2 regions of the Kitasatospora sp. NPDC056731 genome follow, and region 2 is predicted to be linked to the other one. Evidence: riboswitches for the same ligand, from Rfam matches in the RefSeq annotation. Region 2 holds a riboswitch; the other holds the start of a gene.

Region 1 (4,339 bases), on a different contig from region 2:
CGCCGTCCGCGCCTTCAGCGCCGGCTCCAGGCCGCGTTCGCGCAGCCAGGCCAGGTCGGCCACGGTGGCCCGGGTGCCGGGCAGCACCACCAGGTCGGCGTCGGCCAGTTCCTCCGGCCGGGTCACCCAGCGCACCAGCACGCCGGGCTCCTGCGCCAGCGCGTCCAGGTCGGTGAAGTTCGACAGCCGGGGGAAGCGCACCACGGCCACCCGCAGCACGTCCGCCCCGAGCGGGCCGCGGCCGTCGACCCGGTCCACCACCGTGGACAGGTCCAGCGAGTCCTCGGCGTCCAGCCACAGGCCCGGCAGCATCGGCAGGGTGCCGAGCACCGGACGGCCGGTCAGCCCGTGCAGCATCTCCAGGCCGGGCGCCAGCAGCCGCGCGTCGCCGCGGAACTTGTTGACGAACCAGCCCGCCACGTGCCGCTGGTCCTGCGCCGACAGCAGCGCCAGCGTCCCGTACATCGCCGCGAAGACGCCGCCGCGGTCGATGTCCCCGACCACCACCACCGGCAGCCCGGCGGCCGTCGCCAGGCCCATGTTGGCGATGTCCCGGTCCCGCAGGTTGATCTCGGCGGGCGAACCGGCGCCCTCGCAGACCACCACCTCGTAGCGGCGGCGCAGATCCGCCAGGCACTCCAGCGACCGTTCCAGCAGGACGGGCTTGCGCTCGCGGTAGTCCAGCGCGCCCACCTCGGCGACCGGCCGGCCCAGCAGCACCACCTGGCTGCGGCCGTCCGCGCCCGGCTTCAGCAGCACCGGGTTCATCGCCGCCTCCGGCTCCACCCGGGCCGCCTGCGCCTGCATCGCCTGCGCCCGGCCGATCTCGGCGCCGTCGGCGGTGACGAAGGAGTTCAGCGACATGTTCTGCGCCTTGAACGGCGCGACCCGCACCCCCTGCCGGGCCAGCCAGCGGCAGATGCCCGCGGTCACCACGCTCTTGCCCGCGTCCGAGGTCGTCCCGGCGACCAGCAGTGCGTTGCTCATGCCCTTCCCCTCCACCGTGTCATCAGCAAGCGCAGCGCGACGTGCCCCGCGACCGTCGTACCCAGGGCCAGCGCGCCCACCCGCCGGGAGAGCACGCAGGCCCGCTCGATGTCGTCCACCGTCACCGGGCGCAACTCCGCGCCCAGCACCGGCCGGTGCTCCACCCGCTCCCCGTACTGGAGGGTCCCGCCCAGCCGGACGCCCACCGCGCCCGCGAAGGCCGCCTCCGCCTGGCCCGCGTTCGGGCTCGGGTGCGCCGAACCGTCCCGCCGCCAGACCCGCCAGGCCGTTTTCGGCTGCGGCGCGGCGGCCACCGTGAGCAGCGCCGTCAGCCGGGCGCCCGGCCAGCCCGCCACGTCGTCCAGCCGGGCCGAGGCCCAGCCGAACCGGGCGTACCGCGGCGAGCGGTGGCCGACCATCGCGTCCAGCGTGTTCACCGCGCGGAACGCCAGCAGCCCCGGCGTGCCCGCCAGCGTGCCCCAGACCAGCGCGTTCACCACGGCGTCCGCCGTGTTCTCGGCGACCGACTCGACCACCGCGCGGGCGATCTGCGGCCCGTCCAGCGTGCTCGGATCCCGCCCGCACAGGTGCGGCAGCCGTTCCCGCGCGGCCGTCAGGTCGCCCGTGGCCAGCGACCGGCCGATGGTGCGCGCCTCCCGGGTCAGCGAGGTGCCGCCCAGCACCGTCCAGGTAGCGGCGGCCGCCAGCGCGGCCCGGCCCAGCGGACGCCGGCCCACCGTACGGTCCAGGGCCACCGCGCCGGCCGCGACCGCGCCCACGCACAGCGCCGTGTACCCGGCGCCGGCCACCCGGTCGTCCTGCCACACCCGCCGCTCCAGCCGGGTCGCCGCGCCGCCGAACACGGCCACCGGGTGGCCGCGCCGGGGGTCGGCGAAGCGGGCGTCCGCGGCGAAGCCCGCGGCGGCGCCGAGCGCGAACGCGGCGGCGCGGGTCAGCGGGCGCACGGCGGGTTCGGCGGAAGGCCGCGTGGGGTCCGGCGGGTCGGGGCAGCCTGCATCGCGTGCGTGTCCTCACTCAGGGTCCGCGCCCTGGATCGACGTACCGGGGGCGAGAGTCTCCTGGCTTCCGGGTCGGACGCACCCCCGGGCCTTCCAGCGGCTTCTGACGGTCCGCCGTGGCAATGTTCCGAGCGTGCTCCCCGGTGACAGTGGCGGGACCGCGCCGGACTCGCACCGGCTTCCTCTGCATGCCTCCGTTTGGCCCCAGGATCCCATCACGCGGCCGAACCGGGAGTCAACCGAGGTCACGGAGGGGTTGGTCACACCTCGGAGCCCCGTCGCCGGTGCCGTTCTCGCCCGCCCCGCCCGACGCCCCGCCCGCCCGAGGCCCGCCCCGCCCGACGCCCCGCCGTGACCCGGACGGCCCAGCCCGGTGGCCGCCCGCGCGGCCCCCCGGTGAACTGGTGCCCGAACACCGTCCGAGCAGCGCCCGGACACCGCCCGGACACCGTCCGGTCCAAGACCAGCCAAGACCAGCAGAGCGGGGAGCGATATGCGTTGGGGAACCGCGGCCGTCGTGGCGGCCGCCGTCGTCGGCGCCGGGGCCGCCGTCCTGGTGATCGGCCGTCGGGCCTCCGAACGGCTGGTCCACCCGGCGAGCGCCGTCCGGGAGTCGGGCCCCGTCCTGGTGCGGAGCCTCGCCGCGGGCCGGATCACCTTCAACCGCCGCCCCGAGAGCCTGCGCCCCGGCCGCTGGGCCGTGGAGTGGGACGACCACGGCCACGCCGTCGTCGAGGACGTCCTGCACAGCGACGAGAACGGTGTCACCCGCCGCCTCGTCCGCGCCGACCGGGGCACCCTCACTCCCGGCACCGAGGTCCGCTTCACCCCCCGCGTCCACCTCGGCGACCCCACGGAGGCGCTCGGCCTCCCCTTCACCGACACCGCCGCCGACGGCGAACTCGGCGCCCTCCCCGCCTGGCGCCTCGACGGCAAACGCGGCACCTGGGTGATCCTCGTCCACGGCCCCGGCGCCGACCGGCAGCAGACCCTCCCGGTCCTCCCCGTGCTCGACCGCCTCGCCCTGCCCGCCCTCGCCGTCACCTACCGGGGCGACCAGGGCGCCCCCGCCTCGCCGGACGGGCTCGGCCACTTCGGCGAGACCGAGTGGCGCGACGTCGAGTCGGCGGTCCGGCTCGCCCTCGACAGCGGCGCCGGCCGGGTCATCCTGTACGGCTGGTCCCTCGGCGCCACCATGGCCCTCCAGACGGCCTCCCGCTCCGCCTGGGCCCATGCCATCAGCGGTCTCGTCCTGGACTCGCCGGTCCTCGACCTGCCCGCCACCGCCCGCCGCGGCGCCGCCCGGGCCGGCTACACCGGCGCCGCCGCCGAGCTCGGCGCCCTCGCGGCCGAGGGCCGCACCGGCGTCGACCTCGCCGACTTCAGCCGCATCGCCGAGGGTGCCGACCTGCGCGTCCCCACCCTCCTCCTGCACAGCCCCGACGATCAGGTCGCCCCGTTCCGCGCCGCCGAGCGCCTCGCCGCCGCCCGCCCCGGCGTGGTCAGCCTCCGGCCTTTCCCGGGCGCCGACCACACCACCCTCTGGAACTCCGCCCCCACCCACTACACCGAACTCCTCCGCCGCTGGCTCACCCCCCTTCTCTGAACCCAGCCCCCCCGCACGAGAAGTCACACCGACAGGGCCTCTGTACGAAACCCGGACCTCACCCGTCAGCCACGGAGTGTGACCGGTCGGGCGGGTAGCGCGACCGCCGCCGCAAGGGTTGAGCCGGGATGGCATGCCCCCGCCACCTGTTTCCGGCCAGGCGGTTTGCCTCTGTTGCCCGATTGTTGCCCGATCTTGGGGAGGCGCCGTCGACGGCCGCCCGTCCGTACAGCCAACCGGATGTGACAGAAGGCCGGTACAAGGGGAAGACTGCTCGACGTGACGTCTCGGAATCCGCGCGACCGTGATGCCCCGCTCCCTCCGACGATCGGTACTGGTGCGACGGTGACCCGTCTCCCCGGTACGGCCCACCGGCCCGCCGCCGGCAAGCCGGGCGGGGCCGGGGTACCCCGCCGACGAGGGCCCGCTGCGGCGCCCGGTCGGGGGAGGGTTCCCGTACCGGAGGGCTTCCCCGCGCCGGCCGAGCTGGCGCCGCTGGCCCGCCGGATGCTGGTGGACGCCGTCCGGATCGCCCGCTGGGCGGGAGACCTGGAAGAGGTCGACAAGCGGGGCGAGCTGCTGCCCGACGACGCCCGTGCGGCGGGTCGGGCGCTGGCCATGACGGTCGGCGCCGCCGCCAAGGCGTGGGGGCAGGCACTGCTGGTCGGCCTGGTGGAGGCCAGGGACGGCGGTGCGGTCCCGGGCTGGCGCCTGCACGCCTGGGAGC
Region 2 (4,339 bases):
GTGGCGGCACCCGCGCGGGGATGCCGAGCCCGGAGGCCGGAGTGAACGCGGCCGCTGATCGCCGGAGGGCGGGCGGCTGCGCCAAGGCCCGCACGGGTAAGCCGAGCCTCACCATACCCGGACCCGCACGGTTGGTCTACATCGATGTCGTCAGACCGTGCCGTGAGCCCTCAAGGTCCGGGCCGCGTACTCGACGTACTCGTGCAGCCCGTAGGCCAAGGCCGCGCTGAGCAGGGCCGCGACCGTGACGGCGGCGACCAGGGCGACGGCGGCCCGCGCCCTGCGGCCGGTCGGGCGGGCGGGCGCGGGGCCCAGGAGGGCCTGGACGCGCTGGGGCACGGGGCCGGTGTTCACGGACAGCAGGGGCCCGGCGGTTCGGCGGGCGGACGGCGATCCGGCCAGGGCCGCCCGGGCGATGGCGGTCGCGGCGGTGCGCCGGTCGGCGACCGCGGCGGCGGCCTGCTCGTCGGCCCAGCGTTCCAGGTGGTAGTCGAGGTCGGCCCGCAGCCGGGCCAACGCCGGGTGTACGGCGGCGGCGAGGTCGACGGCGGCGGACAGCAGGTGGTGGCGCCCGCGCAGGTGGGCGCGCTCGTGGGCGAGGAGCACCGCGCGCTCCGCCGGGCCCAGCGCGCTCAGCATGCCGGCCGAGACGACGACGCGGCCGGGGCGCCCCCGGTGGCCGGGCAGGGCGAAGGCCTCGGCGTCCTTGCCCGCGACCACGAGCAGGTCGCCGTCGCTCGTCGCGTCAGCGGTCAGGCCCCAGGCACGGGCGAGGAGCACGCGGTGCCCGCGCCACCGCAGCGTCAGCCGTACGGCCTGGACGGCCAGCGCGGCCCCGGCAGCGCAGGACACCGGCACCACGGCCGGCCACCGGGCGACGACGCCGGACAGCGGCAGGTGCTCCAGGCCTGCCAGGAACGGGACGTGGAACAGCCCGGCGAGTGCCGCGACGGTGCCGCCCGCCAGCAGGACGGCCGCGCCCGTGAGCGCGAGCGAGGCCTCGCGCGGAGGGAGCAGCAGGGCCAAGCGGCGTGCGGCGGGCGCCGCGGCCCAGGGGAGCAGCAGAGCCAGGGCGACGATCGTCAGGATCAGGCCCATGCGTCGTCCTCGGGCCCGGGCCTGCCGGAGTTCGTCGCGGTCGTGGTCGCGGCCTCGGTCTGGGCATCGAGGAGCAGGCGGCGCAGGACGTCCTCGTCGTCCTCGGACAGGGAGGAGACGAACCGCTTCAGCACGAGGTCCCGCTGCGGTTCCTTCTCCAACTCCCGGCGCATGCGCCCGGCCGCCAGTCCGGCGGCGTCCTCCACCGGGGCGTAGGCGAAGGACCGCGCGGGGCGGCTGCGGACCAGGGTCCCCTTCTCGTGCAGGCGGGTGAGGATCGTCGTCACGGTGGTGCGGGCCAGCCCGTGGTCCAGCGCCTCCTTGACCTGCTGGGCGGTCAGCGGCTCGCCGGCCGCCCACAACACCGCCAGCACGTCCGCGACCAGCTCCCCGTGCGGACGCCTGGCGTCCCGACCGACCCTCACATCGTTCTCCCTGTCCCGACACTCCCGGAAGGCACACTCCCGGCCGGCACGCCTCCGGCGCCGACAGCGGTCGGCGGCCGAGGCCCGCCCGCGCCGGTATGGCGAAGATGGGCTCGGCCTGTGTTGCTTAGGTGTGCCTCAGCTAACTTTACGGGCTCGTGGCCCCGCGCTGCCGGGTGCCTGATCGCGGACACCGTCCGGTCACGTGCCGCTCGGCGCGGTGGAAAGCCGATGGCGCAACGCGCGTGCGGGCCTCTGGACTTACTAGGACGTCCAACTATATGGTCGACGGCAGGTCCGCGGTGTCAGGGAAGCCGGTGTGAGTCCGGCACGGTCCCGCCACTGTGACCGGGGAGTTCGTCCTCGCAGACGAAGGCCACTGGCAGCCAGCCGGGAAGGCCTGGGGGCGTGCGGTGATCCGGGAGTCAGGATACCGGCCGCGGGTGTTTCCGTGTTTTCCACGAGGATGGAGACGACACGCATGACTCCGGGCTGCTCCCGCTCCACTGCTGCTCCTGGTTGTCCCGTGCCCACGGCCGCCGGGGCCCCGACGCCCTGACGTTCCGTTCTGCCGCCGTACGCCCGTGTCGCGGGGCGCACCACCGTGTGCCCGCCGACCGGCGGCGGCCTCCGATCCTCCTCCTCTCCCCACCCCTGTCGAGAGAAGGAACCCGATGGTCCGAGAACTGACCCACTTCGTCGCCGGCAAGCCCACCGCCGGCACCTCCGGTCGCTTCGGCGACGTGTACGACCCCAACACCGGCCGGGTGCAGGCCCGGGTGCCGCTGGCGAGCCGGGCCGAGGTCGAGGCGGTGATCGCCGATGCCGCGCAGGCCCAGCCCGCATGGGCCGCGTGGAACCCGCAGCGGCGCGCCCGCGTCCTGCTGCGCTTCCTCCAACTCGTCGAGCAGGAGAAGGAGGAGCTGGCCCGGCTGCTGTCCGCCGAGCACGGCAAGACCGTGGCCGATGCCCACGGGGACATCCAACGCGGCCTGGAGGTCGTGGAGTTTGCCGCCGGCATCCCGCACCTGCTGAAGGGCGAGTTCAGCGACAACGCGGGCACCGGCATCGACGTGTACTCGATGCGCCAGCCGCTCGGCGTGGTCGCGGGCATCACGCCGTTCAACTTCCCCGCGATGATCCCGCTCTGGAAGGCCGCACCCGCCATCGCCTGCGGCAACGCCTTCGTCCTCAAGCCCTCGGAGCGCGACCCCTCGGTGCCGCTGCGCCTGGCCGAGCTGTTCCTGGAGGCCGGGCTGCCGCCGGGCGTGCTGAACGTGGTCAACGGCGGCAAGGAGGCCGTGGACACCCTGCTGGAGGACACTCGGGTGCAGGCGGTCGGGTTCGTCGGCTCCACGCCGATCGCCCAGTACGTGTACGCCACCGCCGCCGCGCACGGGAAGCGGGCGCAGTGCTTCGGCGGCGCCAAGAACCACCTGGTCGTGATGCCGGACGCCGACCTCGACCAGGCCGCGGACGCGCTGATCGGCGCCGGCTACGGCTCGGCCGGCGAGCGCTGCATGGCGATCTCGGTGGCCGTCCCGGTGGGGGAGGAGACCGCCGACGCCCTGGTGGCCAAACTGGTCGAGCGGATCGCCGCGCTGAAGGTCGGGCGCTCGGACGACCCGGCGGCGGACTTCGGCCCGCTGGTCGGCGCCGACGCGCTGGAGCGGGTCCGCGGCTACCTGGACCTCGGGGTCGAGGAGGGCGCCGAACTCGTCGTCGACGGGCGGGACTTCCGGCTGGAGGGGCACGAGGACGGCTACTTCCTCGGCGCCTCGCTGTTCGACCGCGTCACGCCCGACATGCGGATCTACCGGGAGGAGATCTTCGGCCCCGTCCTGACCGTGCTCCGCGCCGCCGACTACGAGGAGGCGCTGCGCCTGCCCGGCGAGCACGAGTTCGGCAACGGCGTGGCCATCTACACCCGGGACGGCGACACGGCACGGGACTTCGCCCGCCGGGTGAACACCGGCATGGTCGGCGTCAACGTGCCGATCCCCGTGCCGGTCGCGTACCACACCTTCGGCGGCTGGAAGCGCTCCGGGTTCGGCGACCTCAACCAGCACGGGCCGGACTCGATCCGCTTCTACACTCGCACCCGCACCGTCACCTCGCGCTGGCCCTCCGGGGTCAAGGAGGGCGCGAGCTTCACCATCCCGACGATGGGCTGAGGGCGCCGTGCACGACCTCACAGAGGACCAGCTCGCCATCGCGGCGACCACCCGGGCCTTCGCCCGCGAACACCTGGCGCCGAACGCGGTCGCGTGGGACCAGGCCAAGCACTTCCCGGTGGACGTGCTGCGCAAGGCGGCGGACGTCGGCCTGGCCGGTGTCTACGTCCGCGAGGAGTCCGGCGGCTCCGGGCTCACCCGCGCCGACGGCGTCCTCGTGTTCGAGGCGCTGGCCACCGGCTGCCCGTCCATCGCCGCCTACCTGTCCATCCACAACATGGTCGCCTGGATGATCGACCGCTACGGCGACGACGCCCAGCGCGCCCGGTGGCTGCCGGGCCTCAGCGCCATGGCGACCCCCGCCAGCTACTGCCTCACCGAGCCCGGCGCGGGCTCGGACGCGGCGGCACTGACCACCCGAGCCCGCCGGGACGGGGCGCACTGGGTCCTCGACGGCGTCAAGCAGTTCATCTCGGGCGCAGGGGTCTCCCAGGTCTACCTGGTGATGGCCCGCACCGGCGGACCGGGGGCCGGCGGGGTGTCCGCGTTCGTCGTCGAACGCGAGGACGCCGGCGTCTCGTTCGGGCCCGACGAGAAGAAGATGGGCTGGAACGCCCAACCCACCCGCCAGGTGCGGCTGGA

Evidence for each region. A riboswitch is a leader RNA that binds a small molecule or an ion and turns the genes downstream of it on or off. The one in region 2 is predicted to bind cobalamin.
Region 1: it holds a riboswitch for cobalamin, as region 2 does, so the genes downstream of both, AB0R04_RS07540 (cobalamin biosynthesis protein) here and AB0R04_RS26395 (CoA-acylating methylmalonate-semialdehyde dehydrogenase) in region 2, are expected to answer to the same signal.

The regions. Positions count from the first base shown of each region.
Region 1 is NZ_JBFBNR010000005.1:205,805-210,143, forward strand. Features, by position in the region: gene AB0R04_RS07535 (cobyric acid synthase) at 1-987, opposite strand, end outside; gene AB0R04_RS07540 (cobalamin biosynthesis protein) at 984-1,952, opposite strand; cobalamin riboswitch at 2,060-2,192, opposite strand; gene AB0R04_RS07545 (alpha/beta hydrolase) at 2,500-3,612, shown strand; gene AB0R04_RS07550 (hypothetical protein) at 3,958-4,339, shown strand, end outside.
Region 2 is NZ_JBFBNR010000028.1:94,305-98,643, reverse strand. Features, by position in the region: gene AB0R04_RS26405 (M56 family metallopeptidase) at 151-1,098, opposite strand; gene AB0R04_RS26400 (BlaI/MecI/CopY family transcriptional regulator) at 1,089-1,523, opposite strand; cobalamin riboswitch at 1,789-1,980, shown strand; gene AB0R04_RS26395 (CoA-acylating methylmalonate-semialdehyde dehydrogenase) at 2,198-3,697, shown strand; gene AB0R04_RS26390 (acyl-CoA dehydrogenase family protein) at 3,705-4,339, shown strand, end outside.